One region of the Pseudomonas fulva genome, then DNA from elsewhere that is predicted to be linked to it. Evidence: predicted binding sites of a transcription regulator. Region 1 holds the regulator's gene; the other holds the start of a gene.

The links. Region 1 encodes LexA, which represses DNA repair genes until DNA is damaged. Its sites were predicted from a motif close to CTGTNTNNNNANACAG; they were not measured.
Region 2: recN (DNA repair protein RecN) is a predicted target of LexA. The motif match lies at 13,175-13,190, and genes of this name have one in related genera.

The regions. Positions count from the first base shown of each region.
Region 1 covers NZ_CP082928.1:456,414-471,470, forward strand. The annotation lists gene mfd (transcription-repair coupling factor) at 1-598, shown strand, start outside; gene nagZ (beta-N-acetylhexosaminidase) at 812-1,810, opposite strand; gene K8U54_RS01950 (TetR/AcrR family transcriptional regulator) at 1,977-2,681, opposite strand; gene lexA (transcriptional repressor LexA) at 2,932-3,543, shown strand; gene sulA (SOS-induced cell division inhibitor SulA) at 3,555-4,010, shown strand; gene K8U54_RS01965 (hypothetical protein) at 4,104-4,343, opposite strand; gene K8U54_RS01970 (DUF6586 family protein) at 4,456-4,977, opposite strand; gene topA (type I DNA topoisomerase) at 5,030-7,636, opposite strand; gene K8U54_RS01980 (DUF1653 domain-containing protein) at 7,892-8,128, opposite strand; gene fadA (acetyl-CoA C-acyltransferase FadA) at 8,332-9,507, opposite strand; gene fadB (fatty acid oxidation complex subunit alpha FadB) at 9,538-11,685, opposite strand; gene K8U54_RS01995 (hypothetical protein) at 12,120-12,938, shown strand; gene K8U54_RS02000 (hypothetical protein) at 12,968-13,405, opposite strand; gene K8U54_RS02005 (universal stress protein) at 13,493-13,936, shown strand; gene K8U54_RS02010 (ATP-binding cassette domain-containing protein) at 14,013-15,057, opposite strand, start outside.
Region 2 covers NZ_CP082928.1:1,179,887-1,194,943, forward strand. The annotation lists gene ftsH (ATP-dependent zinc metalloprotease FtsH) at 1-1,555, opposite strand, end outside; gene rlmE (23S rRNA (uridine(2552)-2'-O)-methyltransferase RlmE) at 1,743-2,375, opposite strand; gene yhbY (ribosome assembly RNA-binding protein YhbY) at 2,473-2,784, shown strand; gene K8U54_RS05355 (DUF4149 domain-containing protein) at 2,794-3,249, opposite strand; gene greA (transcription elongation factor GreA) at 3,227-3,703, opposite strand; gene carB (carbamoyl-phosphate synthase large subunit) at 3,700-6,921, opposite strand; gene carA (glutamine-hydrolyzing carbamoyl-phosphate synthase small subunit) at 6,952-8,088, opposite strand; gene dapB (4-hydroxy-tetrahydrodipicolinate reductase) at 8,326-9,132, opposite strand; gene dnaJ (molecular chaperone DnaJ) at 9,195-10,322, opposite strand; gene dnaK (molecular chaperone DnaK) at 10,445-12,370, opposite strand; gene grpE (nucleotide exchange factor GrpE) at 12,470-13,036, opposite strand; gene recN (DNA repair protein RecN) at 13,213-14,886, shown strand; gene fur (ferric iron uptake transcriptional regulator) at 14,969-15,057, opposite strand, start outside.

The DNA of each region.
Region 1 (15,057 bases):
GGAAATCCGCGGTGCCGGCGAGCTGCTCGGCGACGGCCAGAGCGGGCAGATCCAGGCGGTCGGCTTCACCCTGTACATGGAAATGCTCGAACGGGCGGTCAAGTCGATCCGCAAGGGCGAGCAGCCCAACCTCGACCAGCCCCTGGGCGGCGGGCCGGAAATCAACCTGCGGGTGCCGGCGCTGATCCCCGAGGACTACCTGCCAGACGTGCACGCCCGCCTGATCCTCTACAAACGCATCGCCAATGCCAGCGACGAGGACGGCCTCAAGGAACTGCAGGTGGAGATGATCGACCGCTTCGGCCTGCTGCCCGAGCCGACCAAGCACCTGGTGCGCCTGACGCTGATGAAGCTGCAGGCCGAACGGCTGGGCATCAAGAAGATCGATGCCGGGCCGCAGGGCGGACGCATCGAGTTCGCCACGGAAACGCCGGTCGATCCGCTGACGCTGATCAAGCTGATCCAGAGTGCGCCGAACCGCTACAAGTTCGAAGGCGCCACGCTGTTCCGCTTCTCGGTGCCGATGGAACGCCCCGAGGAACGCTTCAATACCCTGGAAGCACTGCTCGAACGCCTGCTGGCCACGGTGAAAAGCTGAAAACCATCAGGGCCGCTTATGCGGCCCTGATGGTTTGTGGCATGGGTGATTGAAGACGTCGCTTAAGCGACTGTTGTAAGGCAGAAGCGGACATCGAGTGTAGGAGGGGCTTTAGCCCCGAGCTTTTTATCAAGGCAAACAAAGAGCTCGAGGCTAAAGCCTCTCCCACGAGTTACACGACCGGCCGCTCCCGCCACTAAGCGGTAGTTCGCCTCACTCCACCAACTGCGCGGCCCGCAACGCCGAGAGCGCCTGCGCCCAGCGCGGATTCTGGCGATAGTCGACACCAGGGAAAGCGCGACGGCGCATACGCGCCAGGCCCTTGGGCGCCACCACCTTGAGGCGCTGCGCCGCCGACAGCGCCAGCTCCGCCGCCGCCCGGTCATTGCACACCAGGCCCATGTCGCAGCCGGCAGTCAGCGCGGCCTCGATACGGCTGGCCGCATCGCCGACCACATGGGCGCCGGCCATCGACAGGTCATCGCTGAAGATCACGCCCTCGAAGCCCAGCTCGCCGCGCAGGATGTCCTGCAGCCAGCGGCGCGAGAAGCCGGCCGGTTGGCTGTCGACCTGCGGGTAGATGACGTGGGCCGGCATCACCGCGGCCAGGTCGCGGCTCAGCGCCGCGAAGGGCCGCAGATCGTTCTGGCGGATTTCCTCCAGACTGCGCTCATCAAGGGGAATCGCCACGTGGGAGTCGGCCTCGGCCCAGCCATGCCCGGGGAAATGCTTGCCCGTGGCAGCCATGCCCGCCTCCGCCATGCCGCGGATAAAGGCACCGGCCAGCTGCGTGGCGCGCTCGGGGTCGCCCTCGAAGGCGCGATGGCCGACCACCGCACTGCGCCCGTGGTCCAAGTCCAGCACCGGGGCGAAGCTCAGGTCCAGCCCCACCGCCAACACTTCGGTGGCCATCAGCCAGCCGCACTGGCGCGCCAGCTGCTCGGCACCGGCGCAACCGGCGATGGCCCGCATCGCCGGTAATTTCACGAAGCCCTGACGCAGGCGCTGCACACGCCCGCCTTCCTGATCCACCGCCAGGAGCAGGTCGGGACGCACCGCCCGGATGGATTCGCACAATTCCCGCACCTGCCGCGGGCTGTCGATATTGCGGGCAAAGATGATCAGGCCACCGACCTCGGGCTGGCGCAGCAACTGGCGATCCTCGGCGGTCAGCCAGGTACCGGCGATATCCACCATCAGGGAGCCATACAGGGGAGTCGTCACAACGGAATTCCTTGAAGATAGGCATCACGCCCAATGGCCATCTGACAATGGCGCGACAAAGGGTTCCCGTCGCACGGGCGACGGGAGCCAGCCGCTACGACAGGGCGCGATAAAGGGTGGTAGCTTAGGGGCAGCCGAGGCCCACCGACAAGCCTCAGGGCTTGCTGATGGGTGGACCTTTGTGACGGGGAATCAGCTGCGCCGATGCCAGACGCGGATCGGTCACCCCGCTCTCCGAGCGCATGCCGGCCGCCAGGAACGGCACCATCAGGCGCATCACCTGTTCGATCGAGGTGTCGACTCCGAAGTCGCTCTCGGCCATGGCACGCAGCGCCTTGATGCCGGACATGCTGAACGCCGCCGCACCAAGCATGAAGTGCACGCGCCAGAACAGCTCCAGGGGCGGAATACCGGGTGCCGCTTCGTGCACCAGGTACATGTAGCGGCGAAATACCTTGCCGTAGACCTCTTCGAGGTATTTGCGCAGGTGGCCCTGGCTCTGGCTGAATGCCAGGCCCAGCAGGCGCATGAAGATCGACAGATCGTTGCCGCTGCGCGGCTTGACCGCCAGGGCCTGCTCGACCAGCAACTCGAGCAGTTCCTCGAGGCTGAAGGTCACGCCGGGCTTGCTCTGGCGCTTGTCCAGCTCACGCTCCAGGCTGGTGCAGAATGGCCCGAGAAAGCGCGAGAACACCGCCTGGATCAGGGCCTTCTTGGAGCCGAAGTGGTAATTGACGGCCGCCAGATTGACCCCGGCCTTACTGGTGATCAGGCGCAGCGACGTTTCGGCAAAGCCCTTCTCCGCGAACAACTGCTCCGCCGCGTCGAGAATGCGTTCAACGGTTTCCGATTGCGCCATGACATCCACCAGACAAACAAGTGTTTGAAACATACGTTTCAGCGCGTGCCACTGTCAAGTCGCGCAGGGCGTATTCTGGCTGCTCAGTCACCATTTGGCGAGCGCGTCGCACGTCACCGCCGCCCGCTACCCCGGGGTACCGGTCATCCGCTGCCTGGCCCTCTATCGACACGGCGGGCATCAACCGATTGCCAAGCACGACTTACTGTATATAATCCCAGTCACTGTATAAAAAGCCAGAGCGCCTCACATGATCAAGCTGACGCCCCGCCAAGGCGAAATTCTCGCCTTCATCAAGCAGTGCCTGGAAGACAACGGCTACCCGCCAACCCGCGCGGAGATCGCTCAGGCCCTGGGCTTCAAGTCGCCCAACGCGGCCGAAGAACACCTCAAGGCCCTGGCACGCAAAGGCGCCATCGAGATGACCCCGGGCGCCTCCCGCGGCATTCGCATTCCGGGCTTCGAGCCCAACCAGGAAGAGGAAGACGGGCTGCCGGTGATCGGTCGCGTCGCCGCCGGTGCGCCCATCCTGGCGCAGCAGCATATAGAAGAGGCCTGCCGGATCAACCCGGACTTCTTCCGCCCCAAGGCCGACTACCTGCTGCGCGTACGCGGCATGAGCATGAAGGACATCGGCATCATCGACGGTGACCTGCTGGCGGTGCATACCACCAGTGAAGCGCGCAACGGCCAGGTGGTGGTGGCGCGCATCGACGATGAAGTGACGGTCAAGCGCTTCAAGCGCGAAGGCAATACCGTGTGGTTGCTGGCGGAAAACCCGGAGTTCGCGCCGATCGAGGTGAATCTCGAGGAGCAGGACCTGGTCATCGAAGGTTTGAGTGTCGGCGTCATCCGCCGCTAATTGGAGGCGTCATGCAGTTCCCCCAGTCGTTGAGCCGTAACCAGCTGCCCCTGTTCGATGCCTTTCTGGCCTCGACCCTCGCAGCTGTAGAGGAACCAGCCAGCCAGGAAGCCGCATTCAGCGAGGTGTCGCTGCGTGGTGCCGCTGGGCATTGCCTGACGCTACTGGCGCCCATGCTGCGGGAACTGAGCGAGAAGGATGACGAACGCTGGCTGACCCTGATCGCGCCGCCCGCCAGCCTGACCCAGAGCTGGCTGCGTGACGCCGGCCTCAACCGTGAGCGCATCCTGCTGCTGCAGCCGCGCCGCAACCAGAGCCCGCTGCAACTGGCTCAGGAAGCCCTGAAGCTTGGCCGCAGCCACACCGTGGTCAGCTGGCTGCACCCCCTGCCCCAGCAGGCACGCCAGCAGCTCGAAGCAGCGGCGCACACCGGCAAGGCGCAAAGCCTGAATATCAGCCTGGGTTGAGGTATCGGCGGCGAGCAAGAATCCGATAGAAAGCAAAAGGCCAGCGAATCTGCTGGCCTTTTGTTTATCTGGGTACGCTCAGGCCACTGCCTGTCAGTGAAGCACGCGCGGCTGCTCGTCTTCTTCGTGCTCGAAATCGCCCTCTGCCATTCTGCCCGCCATCTGCACGCCGACATTGAGCATCGCCTTGGCGACCTCCACATGCTGGCCCTGCAGGAACGCCTTGGCATCTTCGGAGAAGTCCAGCACCACCAGTGCTTCCTCATCGTCGGCGCGACGCAGGGCGATGCGCCCATCGGGCAGTTCGACGATTTCAAGGAAAGACGTAGGCATGACTCGGATTCTCCACGAAAGGCCGCCCAGTGTAACAGCGAGCCTGGTTGATCGCTTGGCGAAAAAGCCGCCAATTGCCGAACGGGCGTTCAATCAAGGGCAAGCGGCGCGATTACCACTCGCTGAGGCCCTCACGAAAACGCTGGGCCAGCGCCTTGAGCGCCTGCCGCCAACCTTCCAGGGTTTCGCGTTCGAGCAGCGGCGGCTCGTCGCCCAGACTCACCGCCTCGATCAGCGCGGAAGTGCTGGGATCGCCCTTTGGCTCTCGCGGCTGACGTGGCGGCTTGAATAGCTCGGCATGGGCGGCCAGCAGCTGCCCCAGCCAGGTCTGCCGGTTTTCGGCCAGCTCGACCAGTTCCGCCAGCTCCGGGCTTGGCGCCCCGCTCAGGCTCTGGCGATCCAGCAGCACTTCGGCACGGGCAGCGCTGCTGTTGGGCAGACGGTAGAAGCCGGCGATCTCATGGCACAGCCCGAGCAACGCACCGTACAGATGAAACAGCGTGGCTTCGCGTTCGGCCTGTATCAGCGCCTGGGCATTCATTGCCCGCCCCTCTTCAGCCTTGCGCCAGGACTCCAGGGAGAGGCCAGCGTAGAAGATCTTCTGATTGGTCCGGGTATACAGTTCGCCAGCCATATGCACTCTCCAGATAGCCTCGGGTGCGCGCATGACGCGCACCGAGCACGGATCAACGCTTGTCTTCGACCTTCCACTTGCCGCCGTCGAAGAACGCCTTCCAGCCAGTGGGCTTGCCGTCCACCTCGGTCTGTACGTATTGCTCCTTGGTCTTGCGGCTGTAGCGGATCACCGCCGCACGGCCTTCCGGATCGCGCGCCGGCGCATCGAACAGGAAGTGGTACTTCGGATCGATCTCGTCCTTGTGCGGCAACAGCTCGAGTACCAGGGGTGCCCGGGTTTCGCGGTTCTTCGGGAACTGGCTGGCAGCCAGGAACAGCCCCGACGCGCCATCGCGCAGCACGTAGGTGTCCTCGACCTTCTCGCACTTGAGCTCCGGCATCTTCACCGCATCCATCTTGGGTGGCGCCGGCTCGCCGTTGCGCAGCAACTTGCGGGTGTTCTTGCATTCGCTGTTGGTACAGCCGAAGAACTTGCCGAAACGGCCGGTCTTGAGCTGCATCTGGCTGCCGCACTTGTCGCATTCCAGGCTCGGGCCCTCATAGCCCTTGATGCGGAACTGGCCCTGCTCGATTTCATAGCCCGCGCAATCCGGGTTGTTGCCGCAGATATGCAGTTTGCGGGTCTCGTCCAGCAGGTAGGCGTCCATCGCCGTGGCGCAGATCGGGCAGCGATGCTTGCCCAGCAGCACCCGCGATTCCGACTCGCCCTCGTCATCGGCGGCGATCTCGTCGCCCGGCACCAGGTTGATGGTGGCCTTGCAGCGCTCTTTCGGCGGCAGGGCGTAGCCCGAGCAACCGAGGAACACACCGGTGGAGGCGGTACGGATCATCATCGGCCGGCCACATTCGCGGCACGGGATATCGGTCAGGGTCGGCGTGTTGGCGCGCATGCCGTTGTCGCCGTCGGCGGCCACTTCGAGCTTCTTCTTGAAGTCGCCGTAGAACTCGTCGAGCAGGTGCTTCCACTCGCGCTCGCCCTGGGCGACGTCATCGAGATTCTCTTCCATGCCGGCGGTGAAGCCGTAGTCCATCAGGTCGGCGAAGCTCTCGCTGAGGCGTTCGGTGACGATGTCGCCCATCTTCTCGGAATAGAAGCGGCGATTGTGCAGGGCCACGTAGCCGCGATCCTGGATGGTGGAAATGATCGCTGCATAGGTCGACGGACGGCCGATACCGCGCTTTTCCATTTCCTTGACCAGGCTGGCTTCCGAGTAGCGCGCCGGCGGCTTGGTGAAGTGCTGGCTGGGGTCGAGCTTGATCAGCTTGAGCGACTCGCGCTCCTTCATTTCCGGCAGCACGGCGTCGTCGCCCGGCTTACTCATCTGCGGCTGGGCACGGGTATAACCATCGAACTTGAGGATACGGCCCTTGGCGCGCAACTCGAACTGCGCGGCGGTGACGGTCACGGTGGTCGACAGGTATTCGGCCGGCGGCATCTGGCAGGCCACGAACTGGCGCCAGATCAGCTCGTACAGGCGCTCGGCGTCGCGCTCCATGCCGGACAGCTGGGTCGGTCGCAGGTTGACGTCCGAAGGTCGGATCGCCTCGTGCGCCTCCTGGGCGCCCTCCTTGCTCGAGTAGTAGTTGGGCTTTTGCGGCAAGTATTTGCTGCCGTACTCGCTGTCGATGAAGCCACGCACCATCTCGATGGCATCGGCCGACAGGTTGGTCGAGTCGGTACGCATGTAGGTGATGTAGCCGGCCTCGTAGAGACGCTGGGCCATCATCATGGTCTTCTTCACCCCGAAGCCCAGGCGCGTGCTGGCCGCTTGCTGCAGGGTGGAGGTGATGAACGGCGCGGTCGGCTTGCTGCTGGTCGGTTTGTCCTCGCGCTTGGCGACGCTGTAGCTCGACGCCTTGAGAGTCGCCAGCGCGGCCGTGGCCTGGGCTTCGTTCAGCGGTTTGAAGGCGGCGCCGTTCTCGCGCACCACTTCGAAGCGCACCTGGGCGTCCTTGGCAGTACCGAGGTCGGCGTGCACTTCCCAATATTCTTCGGGCACGAAGGCGCGGATTTCCTTCTCGCGTTCGACCACCAGCTTCACGGCCACCGACTGCACGCGGCCGGCCGACAGGCCACGGGCGATCTTCGCCCACAGCAGCGGCGAGACCATGTAGCCCACCACGCGATCCAGGAAGCGGCGCGCCTGCTGGGCGTTGACGCGGTTGATGTCCAGCTCGCCCGGGGCGGAGAACGCTTCCTGGATGGCCTTCTTGGTGATCTCGTTGAACACCACGCGCTTGTAGCGGCTGTCATCGCCACCGATGGATTCGCGCAGGTGCCAGGCGATGGCTTCCCCCTCTCTATCCAAGTCGGTCGCGAGATAGATGGTATCGGCTTCCTTGGCCAGGCGGCGCAGTTCCTCGACCACCTTCTCCTTGCCGGGCAGGATTTCGTACTTGGCTTTCCAGCCGTGCTCCGGGTCGACGCCCATGCGCGCGAACAGCTGGCGCTTGGCCTTTTCCTTCGGCGACAGCGCCGGCGCCTCGCCTGCCGCTGCCTTGCCGCGCTTGGCAGGTTCCTTGGTAGCCGCCCCGCCGCTGGTGGGCAGGTCGCGGATATGGCCGATGCTCGACTTCACCACGTACTGGCTGCCCAGGTACTTGTTGATGGTCTTGGCCTTGGCCGGGGATTCCACGATGACCAGCGATTTACCCATGGATTGGAAAATTCCTGAAATTCGGTAGGTGAACGGCGACAGGCGCCTGAAAACACTGTTGGGCGTATCGAGTCGACGCGTAACGCATCGACGATGAAGGCGCCCGCTCGATGGAGCGAACGCGAGAAGCGTGGTGCTGCCGCGGACCAGAGAGGTGCTTTTGCACACCTGCGATTGCCCTGCGTTCAGCTTTGGCCCCGCTATATATAGTGGCGGTCAAGGCAAGGTCAAGGGCGACCGCTTCCTGAGGTGCCCTCAGGGGCGACTGAAAACGCTCGCTTCGGCCTCGACCAAAGCAAAGCGTGGAACCCGCTCGCCGTCCAGTTCCACCTCGCCGGTGAACATTGCCAGCGGTCGCACCCAGAGGCCGAATTCGCCATACAGCGCCTGGTAGACGACCACTTCCTCTTCGCTCTCCGAGTGCCTGGCCACGCCCAGCACACGGTACTCGGGACCTTTGTAATGACGGTAGAGACCGGGTTGCAGCGACATCATTCAATTTCCTGGAAAATTTTTCGTCCGATACGAAGGAACGACCTCGGCAAGTGTCCGACGATCCGCCCCGCTGGCCTCCCCACTTGCCGGAGCGCCAAAAAACAAAAACCGGGGCAGAAGCCCCGGTTGTGCAACCTGTACAGCGGATTGGAAAGAACCGCTGCGCCACCTTTATATAACGCAGCAGTCCAGGCGAATCCTCAGATGCGCTCGAACACCGTGGTGATGCCCTGGCCGAGGCCGACGCACATGGTGGCCACGCCGAAGGTGCCGTTGTTCTGCTTCATCACGTTCAGCAGGGTACCGGAGATACGCGCCCCGGAACAACCGAACGGATGACCCAGCGCAATGGCGCCACCGTGCAGGTTGACCTTCTCTTCCATCTTGTCGAGCAGCTTGAGGTCCTTGAGCACAGGCAATGCCTGGGCGGCGAAGGCTTCGTTGAGCTCGACGAAATCGATGTCATCGATGGTCAGGCCGGCGCGCTTGAGCGCCTTCTGGGTGGACGGCACCGGGCCGTAGCCCATGATCGCCGGGTCGACGCCGGCCACGGCCATGGCGCGCACCACGGCCATCGGCTGGATGCCCAGATCCTGGGCACGCTGGGCGCTCATGACGATCATGCAGGAGGCGCCATCGGTGATCTGCGACGACGTACCCGCAGTGACGGTGCCGCCCTTGGGGTTGAACGCGGGCTTGAGGTTGGCCAGGCTTTCCAGGGTGGTTTCCGGACGAATGGTCTCGTCGTAGTCGAAGACCTTGAGGAAGCCGTTCTCATCAAAGCCCTGCATCGGGATGATCTCGTCCTTGAACTTGCCTTCGACCGTGGCCTTGTGGGCCAGCTGGTGCGAACGCACGCCGAACTTGTCCTGGGCCTCGCGGCTGATGTTGTGCATCTTGCCCAGCATCTCGGCGGTCAGGCCCATCATGCCGGACGCCTTGGCGGCGTACAGCGACAGGTGCGGGTTCGGGTCGACGCCATGCATCATGCCGACGTGGCCCATGTGCTCGACGCCGCCGACCACGAAGACATCGCCATTGCCGGTCTGGATCGCCTGCACGGCGGTGTGCAACGCGCTCATCGACGAGCCGCACAGGCGGCTGACGGTCTGCCCGGCACTGGTGTGCGGGATCTGGGTCATCAGCGAGGCCATGCGGGCGATGTTCCAGCCCTGCTCCAGGGTCTGGTTGACGCAACCCCAGATGACGTCCTCGACTTCCTTGGGGTCGACCTTGGCGTTGCGCTCCAGCAGTTTGCTGATCAGCTGCGCCGACATCGTTTCGGCACGGGTGTTACGGTGCATGCCGCCCTTGGAACGACCCATTGGGGTCCGGCCGAAGTCGACGATGACTGCATCTCTTGGATTCAGGCTCATAAATTCACTCTCGCTCCAATCGTTGCGCGATTAACCAAAGAAGGTCTGGCCGTTTTTGGCCATTTCACGCAGTTTCTCGGTCGGCTGATACAGCGCGCCCAGATCGGCGTACTTGTCGGCCAGGGCCACGAATTCGGCAACCCCGACGCTGTCGATGTAACGCAGCGCCCCCCCCCGGAAGGGTGGGAAACCGATGCCGTAGATCAGGCCCATGTCGGCCTCGGCGGCGGTCTCGACGATGCCGTCCTCCAGGCAGCGCACGGTTTCCAGGCACAGCGGGATCATCATGATGTTGACGATGTCCTCGTCGCTCAGCTCACGCTGCTCGGCCACGATCGACTTGAGCAACTCGTAGGCCTCGGGGTCGCTGACCTTTTTCGGCTTGCCGCGCTTGTCGGTCTCGTAGGCGTAGAAGCCCTTGCCGTTCTTCTGGCCCAGGCGGTTGGCTTCGTACATCACGTCGACCGCGGTACGGCCTTCCACGGCCATGCGGTCCGGGAAACCTTCGGCCATCACGTCACGGCCATGGTGGCCGGTGTCGATGCCGACCACGTCGGACAGGTAGGCCGGGCCCATGGGCCAGCCGAACTTCTCCATGACCTTGTCGATACGGGCGAAGTCGACACCGAAGCTCAAAAGCTTGGAGAAGCCGCCGAAATACGGGAACAGCACGCGGTTGACCAGGAAGCCCGGGCAGTCGTTGACCACGATCGGGTTCTTGCCCATCTTCTTGGCGTACGCCACGGTGGTGGCCACCGCCTCGTCACTGGATTTCTCGCCGCGGATGACTTCGACCAGCGGCATCATGTGCACCGGGTTGAAGAAGTGCATGCCGACGAAGTTTTCCGGGCGCTTGAGAGCCTTGGCCAGCAGGCTGATGGAAATGGTCGAGGTGTTGGAGGCCAGGATGGTGCCCTCCTTGACCGCCGCCTCGACCTCGGCCAGCACGGCCTGCTTGACCTTGGGGTTCTCGACCACGGCTTCGACGACGATGTCGACATGGCCGAAGTCGCCATAGGACATGGTCGGGCGAATGGCGCTCAGCGATTCGGCCATCTGCGCGGTGGTCATGCGGCCTTTCTCGACGCGCTTGCCGAGCAGCTTGGAGGCCTCGTTCAGGCCCATCTTGATGCCTTCCTCGCGGATGTCCTTCATCAGGATCGGCGTGCCCTTGGAGGCCGACTGGTAGGCGATGCCGCCGCCCATGATGCCGGCGCCGAGCACGGCAGCCAGTTTCACGTCCTGGGCGATGGCGTCATGGGCCTTGGCCTTCTTCTTCAGCTCCTGGTCATTGAGGAACAGGCCGATCAGGCTCTCGGCCACCGAGGTCTTGGCCAGCTTGGCGAAACCGGCGGCTTCGACTTCCAGGGCCTTGTCACGGCCAAAGTTGGCGGCCTTCTGGATAGTCTTGATCGCTTCGACCGGCGCCGGGTAGTTCGGACCCGCCTGGCCGGCGACGAAACCCTTGGCGGTCTCGAAGGCCATCATCTGCTCGATGGCGTTGAGCTTGAGCTTCTCCAGCTTGGGCTGGCGCTTGGCCTTGTAGTCGAGCTCGCCGGAGATGGCGCGCTTGATCAGGTCCAGGGCGGCGGCCTGCAGCTTGTCAGCGGCGACCACGGCATCCACGGCGCCGACCTTGAGGGCTTCCTCGGCGCGGTTTTCCTTACCCGAGGCGATCCACTCGACGGCGTTGTCGGTACCGATCAGGCGCGGCAGACGCACGGTGCCGCCGAAGCCCGGGTAGATACCCAGCTTGACCTCGGGCAGACCGATCTTGGCGCCTTCGGCCATCACCCGGTAGTCGGCGGCCAGGCACATTTCCAGGCCGCCACCGAGGGCGATGCCGTTGATGGCGACCACGGTGGGTACGTTCAGGTCTTCGAAATCGCTGAAGATCTTGTTGGCTTCCAGACCGCTGGAAACCAGCTGCTCTTCGGGCAGCTTGAAGTTTTCGACGAACTCGGTGATATCGGCGCCGACGATGAACACGTCCTTGCCGCTGCTGACGATCACGCCCTTGATCGAGGCATCGGCCTTGATCGCATCGACGCTCTGGCGCAGTTCGCTGAGGGTCAGACGATTGAACTTGTTGACGGACTCACCCTTGAGGTCGAACTTGAGTTCGACGATGCCGCTTTCAAGAGCCTTAACCGTGATGGCTTTACCTTCGTAAATCATCAACTGATCTCCACGCTAAGGGAATCTGAACAGTACACACCGGAGCCAACCGGCTGACTCACGCCACCAGACAACGTAGACGAAAATCGGCTACCCACCGATGCGGTATCGGACTGAATTGGGCATTGCCGACAAGACAAACACTCAATTCATACGCCCGTTTGATTTGGGTGAACACACCTTCACGGAAAAGCCTGCGATTGTCAATCGACGTTATGTAGCCAGGTGCGGCCGGCACTACGCAGACCATACAGTCACATGCCCGGGTAGCGAAAAGCCGATCATCCGCGTCGATATCCCATCATTCGGCAGGTGCCGCTGGCCCGTTCGTGACCGCTAGCCAAAACCCCGGGCCAAGGGTAGAGTCGCGGCCATTCGGCTGCCACCGAATGACCAAAAACAACAAGAACGAGCGCCTACACCGAGGTTCCCGCATGCCAACTCACTTGCGTGCCGTCTCTCTGCGTGCCCTTCTGCTTGCTGCCCTGCTGATACCCACAGCGGCCTTCGCCAACACCACCGGCGACCTCAAGCACCTGCAGACCTTCCATCTCGCCATCCAGAAAAGCCTGGGCGACTTCTACATGTACAACAGCATGGAAGGCGACCAGCGCTATGCACGAATGATCGACGCCTCCCGCCAGCAGGCGCACGAGCAGCTCGGCAAGCTGGCCAACCTGGCCGACGTGGGCGCCGCCCGCCTGCAGACGCAACTGCAGCGACAATGGCAGCGTTACGACGGAGAACTGACGACCTTGATGGCGGCGCTGCAGAAGCAGGGCTACACGGACCTGCAGCCGGTCGCGGACCTGGCTGCCCGTAACCGTCAGGTACTGGAAACGGCCCAGGCGCTTTACGAGGCGCTGCACCGCATGGATGGCAACGCCATCAGCGAGCAGATGGCGGCCACCCGCGAACTCAGCGTGCTGATGCAGAGCATCGCGGTGAACTACGCGGCGCGCAGCGCTTCGGTGGGGGCCAGCTTCTCGGGCGACAGCAGCGAGCGGCCCATCGAGGAACTGGTCGGCGACTTTTCCATGCGCCTGGCTGCGCTGCGCAACCAGGCAGGCAACAGCGCGGCGATCAACACCACGCTCGACGGCGTGGCGACCAAATGGCGCTATATCGAAGGCTCGCTGCGCAATTACAACGAAAAGAGCGTGCCCTTCCTGGTCAATAAGTATTCGGACAGCATCATCCGCAGCCTGGCGGACGTCGACACGCTGTACGCGCAGCCGGGCGGCGCTTCATGAGCGGGTGCGGCGCCGGCTCGACAATTGAGTCAGGCACGGGCCTTGAGAAAGTCGGCGATCGCCGGCAAGGCTTCGGGTTGGGCCCGCTCCCCCCAGAACAGCGCGATCATCTGCGGCGTGGCCTCGGCCTTGTAGACGTCGGCCGGCAGCGTTGCCAGTTGCGCGGCCAGCGCCACGTCCGTGCAGGGCTCCTGCCATTTGTTCAGCCACTGGCCCGGCTCGCGCTGCCAGTAGCACCAACTGTCCTGGCGCCCACGGGGGCGTGGACTGTGGTACTGCGGGCAGGGGTTGGGCGGCGTCTTGCCCAGCCAGTACGGCCATTCCTCGCGGGCCAGCTGCATCGCCAGGCCCAGGCGCCGCGCCTGCAGGCGCACGTCCATCTGCCCGCGCTGGCGACGCGACGGCACCAGCCAGACCAGCGGGCTGAGGGCCAGGACCAGCAGGCCCAGAACGATCCATCCCGTCATAAGTTCTATCTCGACTGCGCAACCTGTGGTAAATGCTCAAACCAGCCATACTTGAAATCACTGGTCACCCTTGTAAGGAGACAACCCATGTCCTACCAGCACATTCTGGTCGCCGTCGATCTGACCGAGGAGTGCGACCCGGTAATGAAGCGCGCCCAGGCTCTGGCCGGCAGCACACAGGCCAAGCTGTCCGTGGTGCATATCGTCGAGCCGATGGCCATGGCCTTCGGCGGTGACGTGCCGATGGACCTGTCGATGCTGCAACAGCAGCAGTTCGAACAGGCCAAGGAGCGCCTCGACGCCTTTGCCATCAAATACCCGCAACTCAGCGCCGAAAGCCGCCACCTGGCCTACGGCCAACCGCGCCAGGAAATCCACCGCCTGGCCGCCGAACAGCACTGCGACCTGATCATCGTCGGCAGCCATGGCCGCCATGGCCTGGCCCTGCTGCTCGGCTCCACCGCCAACGACGTGCTGCATGGTGCACCGTGCGACGTCCTGGCCGTAAGCCTCAAGAAGCCTTCGGCCTGATCAGCCCCGGCAGATGACGCCGGGCACTGGCCCGGCGTCATCGCATCCGATCCTTCCCGCGCGGCGCCCTCGCTTTTTAGCCTTCCAGCTCAGCCCAACGCTCGATCAACTGTTCCAGCTCCTGCTGCTTTTCCTGCAGCTGCGCCAGCACCGCGGCGGTCTGCTCGGCCGGCTGCTGATAGAACGCCGGATCGGCAATCTTCGCCTCCAGGGCGGCAATCGCCTGCTCGGCGGCATCGATCATTTCGGGCATGGCGTCCAGCTCGCGCTGGTGCTTGTAGCTGAGCTTCTTCCTGGCCGTCGGTGCAGCAGCGGCAGTCTCGGCGACCGGCGCTTCGGCCACGGGCGTTTCGACGATGGCCGAACCCAACTCGGCCTTGCCCGACTTGCTCTCGCCCACGCCCAGTAGGCGCGGCGAGCCGCCCTGGCGCAACCAGTCCTGGTAGCCGCCGACGTACTCACGCACCTTGCCCTCGCCTTCGAAGACCAGGGTGCTGGTCACCACGTTGTCGAGGAAGGCCCGGTCGTGGCTGACCATCAGCACGGTGCCCTTGAAGTTCGACAGCACTTCCTCGAGCAACTCCAGGGTTTCCACGTCGAGGTCGTTGGTCGGTTCGTCGAGCACCAGCAGGTTGGCGGGCTTGCTGAACAGCTTGGCCAGCAGCAGGCGGGCACGTTCCCCCCCGGACAACGCCTTGACCGGCGTGCGGGCACGCTGCGGGCTGAACAGGAAGTCGCCCAGGTAGCTCAGCACATGGCGATTCTGGCCATCGATCTCGATGAAATCGCGGCCTTCGGAAATATTGTCGATGACGGTCTTTTCCACATCGAGCTGGTGGCGCAATTGGTCGAAGTAGGCCACTTCGATCTTGGTGCCCTGCTCCACCTTGCCGGCGGTCGGCTGCAAGCCGTCGAGCATCAGCTTGAGCAGCGTGGTCTTGCCCGTGCCGTTGGCGCCGAGCAGGCCGATGCGGTCGCCGCGCTGCAGCACCATGGAGAAATCCTTGATCAGCAGCGGGCCGCCCGGATGGGCGAAGCTGACGTTCTCCAGCACCATCACCTGCTTGCCGGACTTGTCCGCCACATCCAGCTGGATATTGGCCTTGCCGGTGCGCTCACGA
Region 2 (15,057 bases), 720 kb from region 1:
GCAGCGGACCCAACTTCTCGGACAAACCCCACTTGGTGACCATGTTGCGCGCGATCTGGCTGGCACGCATGATGTCGTTGGACGCCCCCGTGGTGACGCCATCGAAGCCCAGGGTCATCTCTTCGGCGATACGGCCGCCGTACAGCGAGCAGATCTGACTGGTCAGTGCACGCTTGCTGAGGCTGTAGCGATCTTCCTCGGGCAGGAACATGGTCACGCCCAGGGCGCGGCCGCGGGGAATGATGGTGACCTTGTAGACCGGATCGTGCTCGGGCACCAGACGACCGACGATGGCGTGGCCGGCCTCGTGATAGGCGGTGTTGAGCTTCTCCTTGTCGGACATGACCATGGTCTTGCGCTCGGCGCCCATCATGATCTTGTCCTTGGCCAGCTCGAATTCCTTCATTTCCACCAGGCGCTTGCCGGCCCGGGCGGCGAACAGCGAGGCCTCGTTGACCAGGTTGGCCAGGTCGGCACCGGAGAAGCCCGGCGTACCACGGGCGATGACCGCCGCCTTGACGTCTTCACCCATGGGGATCTTGCGCATGTGCACGTTGAGAATCTGCTCGCGGCCACGGATGTCCGGCAGGCCGACGACCACCTGACGGTCGAAACGGCCCGGACGCAGCAGCGCCTGGTCGAGCACGTCGGGACGGTTGGTAGCGGCAATGACGATGATGCCATCGTTCATTTCGAAGCCATCCATCTCCACCAGCAACTGGTTGAGGGTCTGTTCGCGCTCGTCATGACCGCCGCCCATGCCGGCGCCACGGTGGCGACCGACGGCGTCGATCTCGTCGATGAAGATGATGCACGGCGCGTGCTTCTTGGCCTGCTCGAACATGTCGCGCACGCGGGAGGCGCCGACACCGACGAACATCTCGACGAAGTCGGAGCCGGAAATGGTGAAGAACGGTACCTTGGCTTCGCCGGCAACCGCCTTGGCCAGCAGGGTCTTACCGGTACCCGGCGAGCCGACCATCAGCACGCCACGGGGGATGCGGCCACCCAGGCGCTGGAATTTGCCCGGATCGCGCAGGAACTCGACCAGCTCGCTGACTTCTTCCTTGGCCTCGTCGCAACCGGCGACGTCGGCGAAGGTGGTCTTGACCTGATCTTCGGAGAGCAGGCGCGCCTTGGACTTGCCGAAGCTCATCGGCCCGCCCTTGCCGCCGGCGCCGCCCTGCATCTGGCGCATGAAGAACATGAACACGGCGATGATCACCAGAATCGGGAAGCTGGCGACCAGCAGCTGGGTCCAAATGCTCTGCTGCTCGGGCTGCTTGCCGACGATCTCGACGTTGTTGTCCATCAGGTCCTTGATCAGGCCATTGTCCTGGATCGCCGGGCGCACGGTCTCGAACGAGGAGCCGTCGGAACGCATGCCGCTGATGATGTAGCCATCGACGGTGACGCGCTTGACCCCGCCGCTCTGCACCTGCTCGATGAATTGCGAGTAGTTGAGCTTGTTGGTCTCGCTGGGGCTCGAGAAGTTGTTCATCACCGTGACGAGGACGGCGGCGATGATCAGCCACAGGATCAGATTCTTTGCCATGTCGTTCAATTAGCTACCCTCTGAAGCAGGCCCCTTGCCGAAGCGTGCTTCGCATGACGACCAGTTATAAACCGATCTAACTTACTACAAACGCCCGCTCATGGCTGACACCGTCTGTAACCCTTTATGAGACATCTGCCCATTACGATGCGCGTCTTTGCTTGGACTGACAACCACGCCATTGGTTTTACTCGACACTTTGGCCCTTGAAGCCTCGGGCCAGCAAATACTGCTCGCGGGAGCGATCACGGGACGACAGGGGTTTGCGCATCTGCACCTTGTCGAACTGACGGCGCACCTCCTTGTGGTACTCGTCGAAACCCTCGCCCTGGAAGATCTTGATCAGGAAGTCGCCGCCGGGCTTGAGCACCCGGCCGGCCAGATCCAGCGCCAGCTCGCACAGGTACATGGCACGCGGCTGATCGGCGGCCCTCACCCCACTCATATTGGGGGCCATATCGGAAATCACAAGGTCGACGGGATTATTGTCGATGGCCTCGAGAATCCGGGCGAACACCGCGTCGTCGGTGAAGTCGCCCTGAATGAAGGTGACGTCCGGGATGCTGTCCATCTCCAGGATGTCGGAGGCGATCAGTCGCCCCTTGTCGCCGATCACTCGGCTCGTGACCTGGGACCAGCCACCCGGCGCGGCGCCGAGGTCGACCACGGTCATGCCGGGGCGCAGGATGCGATCCTTCTCCTGCACTTCCAACAGCTTGTAGCTGGCACGTGAACGGTAGCCGTCCTTTTGCGCCATTTTGACGTACGGATCGTCGAAATGCTCTTTCAGCCAACGCTGGCTGGTCTTGGAACGGGCCACACAACACCTCGAGAGAACAGAATGAATAACTGGGCGGGCCTCGGGCGGCTCGGTTAAAATAGCCCGCTTTCCCAGATTAATACGCAGGGTTCAGATTATGCCGCTCACTCAAGAGCAGAAGAAACAGTTCAAATCTATCGGCCACCACCTGAAACCGGTATTGATCGTCGCCGACAACGGTGTTACCGAAGGCGTACTGGCCGAGCTCGAGCGCGCGCTGAACGACCATGAGCTGATCAAGATCCAGGTGCGTGTCACCGAGCGCGACGACCGCCTGGCGGTGATCGATGAACTGTGCAAGGCCAGCAGGGCCGAACTGGCGCAGATCATCGGCAAGATGGCGCTGCTGTACCGCAAGAACCCCAAGGCCAATCGCAACCTGTCCAACATCAGCCGCTACCAGGGCTGATTCAGGTATTCAGCCGACCTGCGGGTCGGCTGCCATGGCCTTGCCAGGCACGGGCTGCAACACCAGCAATACCCCGAAGAACGCCAGCAGCAGGTAGCAGAACAGCTGCCAGCGCAGCGCCTGCGGCCAGTACACCAGCGAAACCATAAAGGCCAGCGAGACGACCAGCACCGCGAGCAGCAACTGCCCGCTACGCGCTCGCCACAGCGCCGGCACGCCACACCGTCGCACCAGCAGCACAGCCTGCAGCAGCACTGCGCCCAGCGTGATGCCGACCATCTGCGGCACCAGGGTGCGCGCCACTTCCTCGATCAGCAAGGACGCCAGGCCGACACTCGCCAGCCCCGGCAGCACCAGAAAGTGCAACGTCCAGATGCCGCCGACCCAGAAGGTCTGCAGCAGCACCCAGGCGCTGGCTGTGCTGTCACGCGCAGCCGACCGATCAGACGTGGCGAACTTCGACAATCTCGTACTCGACCAGGCCGCTGGGCGTGTTGACGCCGACCACGTCACCTTCGCTCTTGCCCACCAGGGCGCGGGCGATGGGCGAACCCACGGAAAGCTTGCCCTGCTTGATGTCGGCTTCGTCTTCGCCAACGATCTGGTAGGTGACGCTCTCGTCGGTCTCGACGTTGGCGATTTCCACGGTGGTGCCGAAGATCACCTTGCCGGTATGGGCGATGGTGGTGACGTCGATGATCACCGCATTCTGCAGGCGACCCTCGATATCACGTACGCGCGCCTCGACCATGCCCTGCTCCTCGCGGGCGGCATGGTATTCGGCGTTTTCCTTGAGGTCACCCAGCTCACGGGCTTCGGCGATCGCCTGGCTGAGCGCCGGGCGACGCACCTTGGTCAGGTGCGCCAGCTCTTCTTCCAGGGCGCGGGCGCCCTGGACGGTCATGGGGTACTTGTTCATGCGTTGATTCCTGCATGCAGATCCTGCAGACGGCGCACGGTCTTCTCGGGACCGAACTTGAGCGCCTCGCAGACCGCCTGCCCCGCCGCGATGGTGGTGGTGCAGTAGATCTTGTGCTGCAGAGCGTTACGACGGATGGAGTAGGAGTCCGCGATGGACTGACGGCCTTCGGTGGTATTGATGATCAGGGTGACTTCGTCGTTCTTGATCATGTCGACCACGTGCGGGCGACCCTCGGTCACCTTGTTCACCCGACGGACCGGCAGGCCGGCGGCCTCGATCACCTTGGCGGTGCCGGCGGTGGCGACCACCTCGAAGCCCAGGGCGACCAGATCGCGAGCGACCTGAATGGCTTCCGGCTTGTCGTCTTCACGGACGCTGATGAAGGCCACGCCGGCATTCGGCAGGATCTCGCTGGCCCCCATCTGCGCCTTGGCGAAGGCTTCGCCGAAGCTGTCACCGACGCCCATCACCTCACCGGTGGACTTCATTTCCGGGCCGAGGATCGGGTCGACGCCCGGGAACTTGTTGAACGGGAACACCGCTTCCTTGACGCTGAAGAACGGCGGGATGATTTCCTGGGTGAAGCCCAGCTCGCTCAGGGTCTTGCCGGCCATCACGCGGGCCGCGACCTTGGCCAGCGACTCGCCTATGCACTTGGACACGAACGGCACGGTACGCGAGGCCCGCGGGTTGACCTCGATCACGTAGATGTCCTCGCCCTGCACGGCCATCTGCACGTTCATCAGGCCGATGACGCCCAGTTCCAGGGCCATCTTCTTGACCTGGTCGCGGATCTCGTCCTGGATGTGCGCCGGCAGCGAGTACGGCGGCAGCGAGCACGCCGAGTCACCGGAGTGCACGCCGGCCTGCTCGATGTGCTGCATGATGGCGCCGATCACCACGGTTTCGCCGTCGCTGACCGCATCCACGTCCACCTCGATGGCGCAGTTGAGGAAACGGTCGAGCAGTACCGGGCTGTCGTTGGACACCTTCACCGCTTCGCGCATGTAGCGCTTGAGTTCTTCTTCCTGGTAGACGATTTCCATCGCCCGGCCGCCCAGTACGTAGGACGGACGCACCACCATCGGATAACCGATGTTCTTGGACAGGGTCAGCGCTTCCTCTTCGCTGCGCGCGGTGGCGTTGGCCGGCTGACGCAGGCCGAGGCGCTGCACCATCTGCTGGAAACGCTCACGGTCTTCGGCACGGTCGATGGCGTCCGGGCTGGTGCCGATGATCGGCACGCCGGCTTCTTCCAGGGCACGGCACAGCTTCAGCGGGGTCTGGCCGCCGTACTGGACGATCACGCCCTTGGGCTGCTCGACGCGGACGATTTCCAGCACGTCTTCCAGGGTCACCGGCTCGAAGTACAGGCGATCGGAGGTGTCGTAGTCGGTGGAGACGGTTTCCGGGTTGCAGTTGACCATGATGGTCTCGTAGCCGTCTTCCCGCATGGCCAGCGCGGCGTGTACGCAGCAGTAGTCGAACTCGATGCCCTGGCCGATGCGGTTCGGGCCACCGCCGAGGATCATGATCTTGTCGCGGCCGCTGGCGTTGGCCTCGCACTCTTCCTCGTAGGTCGAGTACATGTAGGCGGTATCGGTGGCGAACTCGGCGGCGCAGGTGTCGACGCGCTTGTAGACCGGCAGCACCTTGAGCTTGTGGCGGTGGCTGCGCAGGTTCTTCTCGGTGACGCCGAGCAGCGCGGCCAGGCGCGCATCGGAGAAGCCCTTGCGCTTGAGGCTGAACATCAGGTCGCGGTCGATGCTCGACAGGCCCAGGGTCTGGATACGCTGCTCGTCCTTGACCAGGTCTTCGATCTGCACCAGGAACCATTCGTCGATGCGGGTCAGCTCGAACACTTCCTCGACGCTCTTGCCGGCACGGAAGGCGTCGGCCACGTACCAGATGCGGTCGGCGCCCGGCACGATCAGCTCGCGCTTGAGGGTACTTTCGGCTTCCGGGTCAGCCGGATCGAGCTTCGGATCGAAGCCGGCGACGCCGACTTCCAGCCCGCGCAGCGCCTTGTGCAGGGATTCCTGGAAGGTGCGACCAATGGCCATGACCTCACCGACGGATTTCATCTGCGTGGTCAGGCGGGCGTCGGCGTTGGGGAATTTCTCGAAGGCGAAACGCGGGATCTTGGTCACCACGTAATCGATGGCCGGCTCGAACGAGGCCGGGGTACGACCGCCGGTGATGTCGTTCTGCAGCTCGTCGAGGGTGTAACCCACGGCCAGCTTGGCGGCGATCTTGGCGATCGGGAAACCGGTGGCCTTGGAGGCCAGGGCCGACGAGCGCGATACCCGCGGGTTCATCTCGATGACCACCATGCGCCCGGTGTTCGGGCAGATGCCGAACTGCACGTTGGAGCCGCCGGTTTCCACGCCGATCTCGCGCAGCACCGCCAGGGAGGCGTTGCGCAGGATCTGGTATTCCTTGTCGGTCAGGGTCTGGGCCGGGGCCACGGTGATCGAGTCACCGGTGTGCACGCCCATCGGGTCGAAGTTCTCGATGGAGCAGACGATGATGCAGTTGTCCTTCTTGTCGCGGACCACCTCCATCTCGTATTCCTTCCAGCCGATCAGCGACTCGTCGATCAGCAGCTCGTTGGTCGGCGACAGGTCCAGACCCCGGGTGCAGATCTCCTCGAACTCTTCACGGTTATAGGCGATGCCGCCGCCGGTGCCGCCCATGGTGAAGCTCGGACGGATGATGCACGGGAAGCCGACCTTCTCCAGCACGCCGTAGGCTTCTTCCATGCTGTGGGCGATACCCGAGACCGGGCAGGCCAGGCCGATGTCCTTCATGGCCTTGTCGAAGCGCGAGCGGTCTTCGGCCTTGTCGATGGTGTCGGCATTGGCACCGATCATCTCGACGCCGAACTTCTCCAGCACGCCGTGACGCTCCAGATCCAGCGCACAGTTCAGCGCGGTCTGGCCGCCCATGGTCGGCAGCAGGGCGTCGGGGCGCTCCTTCTCGATGATCTTGGCCACGGTGGCCCACTTGATCGGCTCGATGTAGGTGGCGTCGGCCATGGCCGGGTCGGTCATGATGGTGGCCGGGTTGGAGTTCACCAGGATGACGCGGAAACCTTCCTCGCGCAGGGCCTTGCAGGCCTGGGCGCCGGAATAGTCGAACTCGCACGCCTGGCCGATGACGATGGGGCCGGCGCCGAGGATCAGGATACTTTTGATGTCTGTACGTTTTGGCATGTTCTCTCTCGAATTCTTTGCTCAGCGGGCTTAGCGGCGCTTGGCCATGGCTTCGATGAAGCGGTCGAACAGCGGGGCGACATCATTGGGGCCCGGGCTGGCTTCGGGGTGGCCCTGGAAGCTGAAGGCGTCCTTGTCGGTACGCTCGATGCCCTGCAGGGTGCCGTCGAACAGCGACTTGTGGATCGGCCGCAGGTTGCCCGGCAGGCTGTTCTCGTCCACGGCGAAACCGTGGTTCTGGCTGGTGATCATCACCACGCCGGTGTCGAGATCCTGTACCGGGTGGTTGGCACCGTGGTGGCCGTGGCCCATTTTCAGGGTCTTGGCGCCGGAGGCCAGGGCCAGCAGCTGGTGGCCGAGGCAGATGCCGAATACCGGGATGTCGGTTTCCAGAACGTCCTTGATCGCCTGGATGGCGTAGTCGCACGGCTCGGGGTCGCCAGGACCGTTGGACAGGAACACACCATCGGGATTGAGCGCCAGCACTTCGCTGGCCGGGGTCTGCGCCGGCACCACGGTGAGGCGGCAGCCGCGCTCGACCAGCATGCGCAGGATGTTGAGCTTGACGCCGTAGTCGTAGGCGACCACGTGATAAGGCAGCTCGCTGGCCGCGATCTCGGGGTGGCTGTCGTCTTTCAGGTTCCACACGCTGGAGCGCCATTCGTAGCGCTCGGTGCAGCAGACTTCCTTGGCCAGGTCCATGCCTTTCAGGCCCGGGAAGCCGCGCGCCAGTTCGAGAGCCTTTTCCTCGGTGGCATCTGCGCCGACCAGGATGCAGCCGTTCTGCGAGCCTTTCTCGCGCAGGATGCGGGTCAGGCGACGGGTGTCGATACCGGCGATGGCGACGGTGCCGTTTGCCTTGAGGTAATCGGGCAGCGATTGCTTGTTACGCCAGTTGCTGGCGATCAGCGGCAGGTCGCGAATGATCAGGCCGGCAGCCCAGACGCGATCCGACTCGGCATCTTCCGGCGTGGTGCCGGTGTTGCCGATGTGTGGATAGGTCAGGGTAACGATCTGCTGGGCATAAGACGGATCGGTAAGAATTTCCTGATAGCCGGTCATGGCGGTGTTGAACACCACCTCCCCGACAGTTTGGCCGTCGGCCCCGATGGCCTCGCCGCGAAAAATGCTGCCGTCAGCAAGGGCGAGTATGGCTGGCTTACTCAAGAAGACCTCCCGTAGATCGTGGAGCAAACGCAGATTGTAAAAAAGCGGGATGACGTGTGAAGGTCATCCCGCTTTTTTGTTTGATTCATTCTGCGCAACTTTTAGTGGACACACTAAAGCGAAAAGCTTACAGGAAAAGCGCTTTTTTCGAAAGGCGTTCAGCGGCAAAAACCTGAAATCCGATCCACGGCCACCCGTCATGATGACCGAGGGCGCCATTGGCGCCCTCGGATCAAGTCATTTCAGGCCCAGTACGTTCTGCATGTCGTAGAGCTGTGGCGAGCGCCCCTGCAGCCAGGACGCGGCACGCACTGCGCCCTTGGCGAAGGTCATGCGGCTGGACGCCTTGTGGGTGATTTCCACGCGCTCGCCATCGGCGGCGAACAGCACGGTGTGATCACCGACCACGTCGCCGGCACGCACCGTGGCAAAACCGATGGTTTCACGCTGCCGGGCACCGGTCTGCCCTTCGCGCCCATAGACCGCGACCTTTTCAAGGTCGCGCCCCAGGGCATTGGCCACCACCTCGCCCATGCGCAGGGCGGTTCCCGAAGGCGCATCGACCTTGTGGCGGTGATGGGCCTCGAGCACTTCGATATCCACATCGTCGCCCAGCACCCGGGCGGCGGTGTCGAGCAGCTTCAGGCAGAGGTTCACGCCCACGCTGAAGTTGGCGGCGAAGACGATGGGAATCTCCCTGCCGGCCTCGACCAGCAGCTGCTTTTCCACGGCGCTGAAGCCGGTGGTGCCGATCACCATGGCCTTGCCGGCGCGGCGGCAGGTTTCCAGATTCTCGAGGGTCACCGAGGGATGGGTGAAGTCGATCAGCACGTCGAACCCGTCGAGCACGCTCTCCAGGCTGCCGGACAACGCCACCCCCAGCTTGCCGACACCGGCCAGCTCACCGGCATCGGCCCCGAGCAGCGTGCTGGTCGGGCGCGCCACGGCGGCGCCGAGCACCACGCCATCGGCCTGGTGAACGGCTTCGATCAGGTTCTTGCCCATGCGCCCGGCGGCGCCCGTGACTGCAATACGCATATGCATAACTCCAAAGTACAAACGGCGAGCAGCCGGCCATTGCCCGCTGCTCGCCGTGCATTACCGCATTAAAGGTCGCCGAAGAAGCGCTTCACGCCTTCGAACCAGCCATTGGCCTTGGGCGAGTTGGAGCTGTTGCCCGCCAGGGACTGACGGAATTCTTCGAGCAGCTCGCGCTGGCGACGATCCAGGTTGACCGGGGTTTCCACCGCCACCTTGCACATCAGATCGCCCGCACCACCGCCGCGCACCGGGGCGACGCCCTTGCCACGCAGACGGAACAGCTTGCCGGTCTGGGTGCCTTCCGGAATCTTCAGCTTGACCCGACCATCGAGGGTCGGCACTTCCAGCTCGCCGCCCAGGGCCGCATCGGCAAAGCTGATCGGCACTTCGCAGTACAGGTGCTTGCCGTCACGCTGGAAGATCGCGTGCTCGCGCACGTTGACCACCACGTACAGGTCGCCTGCCGGGCCGCCCAGGGTGCCCGCCTCGCCCTCACCGGACAGGCGGATGCGGTCGCCGGTATCGACACCGGCCGGCACCTTGACCGACAGGGTCTTGTGCTCTTCGACCCGGCCATGGCCATGGCAGGAGCCGCAGGGGTCGGTGATCATCTTGCCGCTGCCGTGGCACCGCGGGCAGGTCTGCTGCACCGAGAAGAAGCCCTGCTGCATGCGCACCTGACCGATGCCGCCACAGGTGGTACAGGTCACCGGGCTGGTGCCCTTCTTGGCGCCCGAGCCGTCGCAGGTCTTGCAGTTGACCAGGGTCGGCACGCGAATGGTCACCGTGGTGCCACGTACCGCCTCTTCGAGATCCAGCTCCAGGGTGTAACGCAGGTCGCTGCCGCGCTGCGCACCGCCGCGCTGACCGCCACGCTGGCCGCCGAAGAAATCGCTGAACACGTCGCCGAAGATATCGGAGAAATTCGCGCCGCCACCCCCAAAGCCGCCACCGCCGCCCATCTGTGGGTCGACGCCTGCATGACCGTACTGATCGTAGGCGCTGCGCTTGCCGGCGTCGGACAGCACTTCGTAAGCCTCGTTGGCTTCCTTGAAGGCTTCTTCGGCCGCCTTGTCGCCGGGGTTGCGATCGGGGTGATGCTTCATCGCCAGGCGACGGTAAGCCTTTTTCAGCTCCGCCTCGCTGGCACCGCGCTCGACCCCGAGCACTTCGTAGTAGTCACGTTTAGACATGGGTTTCTAGCACTCTCAAAATTCTTACCGTCCAGACACGCCAACGCGGGAGCAAGCCCCCGCGCGGCGGATCGCCCTGTCACACCGCAGTGCGGCAGGGCGCAACACAGGCAAGCCGGGGCTTACTTGTTGTCCTTGACTTCCTCGAACTCGGCGTCGACCACATCGTCGGCAGAGCCCTTGGTTTCGCCAGCATCCGCCGCACCGGCGCCGGCAGCGCCTGGCTGCGGCTGCTCGGCGTACATCTTCTGCGCCAGCGGCGTGGTGGCTTCGGACAGCGCGTTCATCTTCGCCTCGATGGCCGCCTTGTCGTCGCCCTTCACGGCAACTTCCAGCTCGCCCAGAGCGGTTTCGATGGCAGCCTTCTCTTCGGCAGTGGCCTTGTCGCCGGCTTCGGTGAGCATCTTGCGGGTCGCATGTACCAGTTGGTCACCCTGGTTGCGCGCGCCAGCCAGCTCTTCGAACTTGCGGTCTTCCTCGGCATTGGCCTCGGCGTCACGCACCATGCGCTCGATCTCGTCATCGGACAGACCGGAGTTGGCCTTGATCACGATCGACTGCTGCTTGCCGGTGGCCTTGTCCTTGGCGGACACGTGCAGGATACCGTTGGCGTCGATGTCGAAGGTCACCTCGATCTGCGGTACGCCACGCGGAGCCGGCGGAATCTCGGCCAGGTCGAACTTGCCCAGGGACTTGTTCTGCCCCGCCTGCTTGCGCTCGCCCTGCAGCACGTGGATGGTCACCGCGCTCTGGTTGTCGTCGGCCGTGGAGAACACCTGCGACTTCTTGGTCGGGATGGTGGTGTTCTTCTCGATCAGCGGCGTCATCACGCCACCCATGGTTTCGATACCCAGGGTCAGCGGGGACACGTCGAGCAGCAGCACGTCCTTGACGTCACCAGCCAGTACCGCACCCTGAATAGCAGCACCCATGGCCACGGCTTCGTCCGGGTTGACGTCCTTGCGGGCATCCTTGCCGAAGAAGTCGGCAACGGTCTTCTGCACCAGCGGCATACGGGTCTGGCCACCGACCAGGATCACGTCGTTGATGGCGCCGACGTCGATACCAGCGTCCTTCAGCGCGATGCGGCAAGGCTCGATGGTGCGCTGCACCAGGTCCTCGACCAGCGACTCCAGCTTGGAACGGGAGATCTTCACGTTCAGGTGCTTGGGACCGGTCGCATCCGCCGTGATGTACGGCAGGTTGACGTCGGTCTGCTGGCTGGAGGACAGCTCGATCTTGGCCTTCTCGGCAGCTTCCTTGAGGCGCTGCATGGCCAGCGGGTCGCCCTTGAGGTTCATGCCGGTTTCTTTCTTGAATTCGTCGACGAGGTAGTCGATCAGACGAATGTCGAAGTCCTCGCCGCCGAGGAAGGTGTCACCGTTGGTGGCCAGCACTTCGAACTGGTGCTCGCCGTCGACTTCGGCGATCTCGATCACCGACACGTCGAAGGTACCGCCGCCCAGGTCATAGACGATCACCGTGTGGTCGCCCTTGGCCTTGTCCATGCCGTAGGCCAGCGCCGCCGCGGTCGGCTCGTTGATGATGCGCTTGACGTCCAGACCGGCGATGCGACCGGCGTCCTTGGTAGCCTGACGCTGGCTGTCGTTGAAGTAGGCCGGAACGGTGATCACCGCCTCGGTCACGGACTCGCCGAGGTAATCTTCGGCGGTCTTCTTCATCTTCTTGAGGATTTCAGCCGAGATCTGCGGCGGCGCCATCTTCTGGCCGTTCACTTCCACCCAGGCGTCGCCATTGTCGGCCTTGGAGATCTTGTACGGCACCATCTGGATGTCTTTCTGCACGACGTCTTCGTCGAAACGACGGCCGATCAGACGCTTCACCGCGTACAGGGTGTTGTGCGGGTTGGTCACCGCCTGACGCTTGGCGGACTGGCCGACCAGGATCTCGCCATCGTTGGCGTACGCGATGATCGACGGCGTGGTACGTGCGCCTTCGGCGTTCTCGATGACCTTGACGTTACCGTTTTCAAGAATGGAGACGCAGGAGTTGGTGGTCCCCAGGTCGATACCGATGATTTTGCCCATTTCACTCTCCCGAAACTTTGATATATCCGCAGCGTTGTCGTGACCGCTGCGGTAGCACTAATACGCTTGACTTACTAAATGGGGCTGAGCCCGCCGATTTCAAGCCTGCTCATCGATTGATGGCGGCGTTTCGGCCGGTGCCTTGCTGACCACGACCATGGCCGGGCGCAGCAGGCGACCGTTGAGCAGGTAGCCCTTCTGGAACACCTTGAGCACGCTGTTGGGCTCGACGTTGGTGCTCTCCTGCATGGCCATCGCCTGGTGGTGCTCCGGGTTGAACGGCGCACCATGGGGGTCGATGGCTTCCAGCTGGTGACGCTTGAGGGTGTCGAGCAGCAGCTTGAGCGTCAGCTCCATGCCCTCACGCACCGCCTTGATCGAATCGTCATCGGCACTCGACAGCTCGAGACCACGCTCCAGGCTGTCGACCACCGGCAACAGGTCATTGGCAAATTTCTCGAGGGCGAACTTGTGCGCCTTCTCGACATCCTGCTCAGCGCGACGGCGCACGTTCTGCAGATCGGCAGCCATGCGCAGCGACTGATCCTGCGCAGCCGCCAGTTGCTCTTCCAGCGCTTGCACGCGAGCAGCCAGGTCTTCGCTCGGCGCCGCGTCGTTCGCTTGCGCTTCGGAAGTCTGCGGATCCAGGTTCTGTTCGTCAGCCATGCATTTCTCCTCTAAATGATTCGACGAGCCTCAACTCGCGCGTCTGCCGGCTATATAAGGACGATCTGTAGGGTTTCAAGGGCTACCAGCACTTTCCGGCAGCCAGTCGTCAGCGTCTTGCCACCCCATCGCAAACCACTGTATAAATAACCAGACAAACCCTGAGAGGCCTCGCCATGCTGGTGCACCTGTCCGTTCATAATTACGCCATCGTCGAACACCTGGATCTGGAACTGGATCGAGGCATGAGCGTCATCAGCGGCGAAACGGGCGCCGGCAAGTCGATCATGCTCGACGCCCTCGGCCTGACCCTGGGCGATCGCGCCGACAGCGGCGTGGTACGCCCCGGTGCCGACAAGGCCGACATCCTCGCCAGCTTCGACCTGGGCGACATTCCCGAAGCCCACGCCTGGCTCGCCGAGCGCGACCTGAACAATGACGGCCCGTGCATCCTGCGCCGGGTGATCACCGCCGAAGGTCGCTCGCGCGGTTACATCAACGGCACGCCCTGCCCGCTGGGCGACCTCAAGGCACTGGGTGAACTGCTGATCGACATTCACAGCCAGCACGAACACCAGTCGCTGCTCAAGACCGACACCCATCGCCGCCTGCTCGACGAATACGCCGGCGCTCAGGAGCTGGCCCGCCAGGTGCAACTGGCCGCGCAACGCTGGAAGCAGACCCGCAGCGAGCTCGAGCGCGTGACCTCCCAGGGCGACGAGCAGCGCGCCCGCCACCAGTTGCTCAGCTACCAGCTCGAAGAACTGGAAAACCTCGGCCTGGGCGACAACGAGCTGGAGCAGCTGGAACAGGATCACAAGGCCCTGACCAACGCCGAAAGCCTGCTCAGCGCCTGCCGCCAGGTCATCGATCAGTGCAGCGAGAGCGATGCCGGCAACGTGCTGTCGGTGCTCACCGCCAGCCTCAACCGCCTCGGCAGCCTGCAGGGCCAGCCGGGCGCCCTGAACGAAGCCACCAACCTGCTGGCCAGCGCCCAGATCCAGATCGAGGAGGCGATGGGCGAACTCAACCGTTTTCTCGACCACTTCGACGCCGACCCCGAGCGCCAGCAGCAACTCGAAGAACGCCTGGACACCATCTACACCCTGGCCCGCAAGCACCGCATCCAGCCCAGCGAACTGCCTGCGATGCAGCAGCAGCTGTTCGACGAACTGGAAGGCCTGAATGCCGATGACCAGGCCGCCGAGCGCCTGGGCGAGGAGCTTGCTGCCTACGGCCGTCACTATCAGGAAAAGGCCGCCGAACTCAGCAGCAAGCGGCAGAAGGCCGCCGGTAAGCTGGGCAAGGCCGTGGAAAAGGAAATGCAGACCCTGGGCATGCCGGGTGGGCGCTTCAGCATTCAGCTGCAGCCCATCGATGGCAGCGAGCCGAACGCCAACGGTCTGGAGCAGGTCGAGTTCCTGGTCAGCGCCAACCCGGGGCAACCGATCAAGGCACTGGCCAAGGTCGCCTCGGGCGGTGAACTGTCGCGCATCAGCCTGGCCATTCAGGTGATTACCGCACAGACCTCGCGGGTGCCGACCCTGGTGTTCGACGAAGTGGATGTGGGTATCGGCGGCCCCACCGCCGAAGTGGTAGGGCAACTGCTGCGCCGCCTGGGCGAACGCGGCCAGGTGCTGACCGTGACCCACCTGCCCCAGGTCGCCGCACAAGGCCACCAGCACCTGTTCGTGCACAAGGTACGGGGCAGCAACGCCACCCGCACGGCGGTCAGCAAGCTGGGCGAGGCCCAGCGCATCGAGGAGGTCGCGCGCATGCTGGGCGGCATCGACCTCACCGATGAATCCCTGGCCCACGCCCGCAAACTGGTCAGCAACGCGCATAGCTGATCAGCAGAAACCTGCAGAAATCATTTTCCGTCGGGCATGAAAAAAGGCGACCTGAGTCGCCTTTTCCAGTCAACCGATACGCTTACTTGGCGGTACGGCGGACGTAGAGCACCAGATTGTGATCCACCAGCTCGAAACCGTGCTCGCGGACGATTTCCTTCTGGCGCTTCT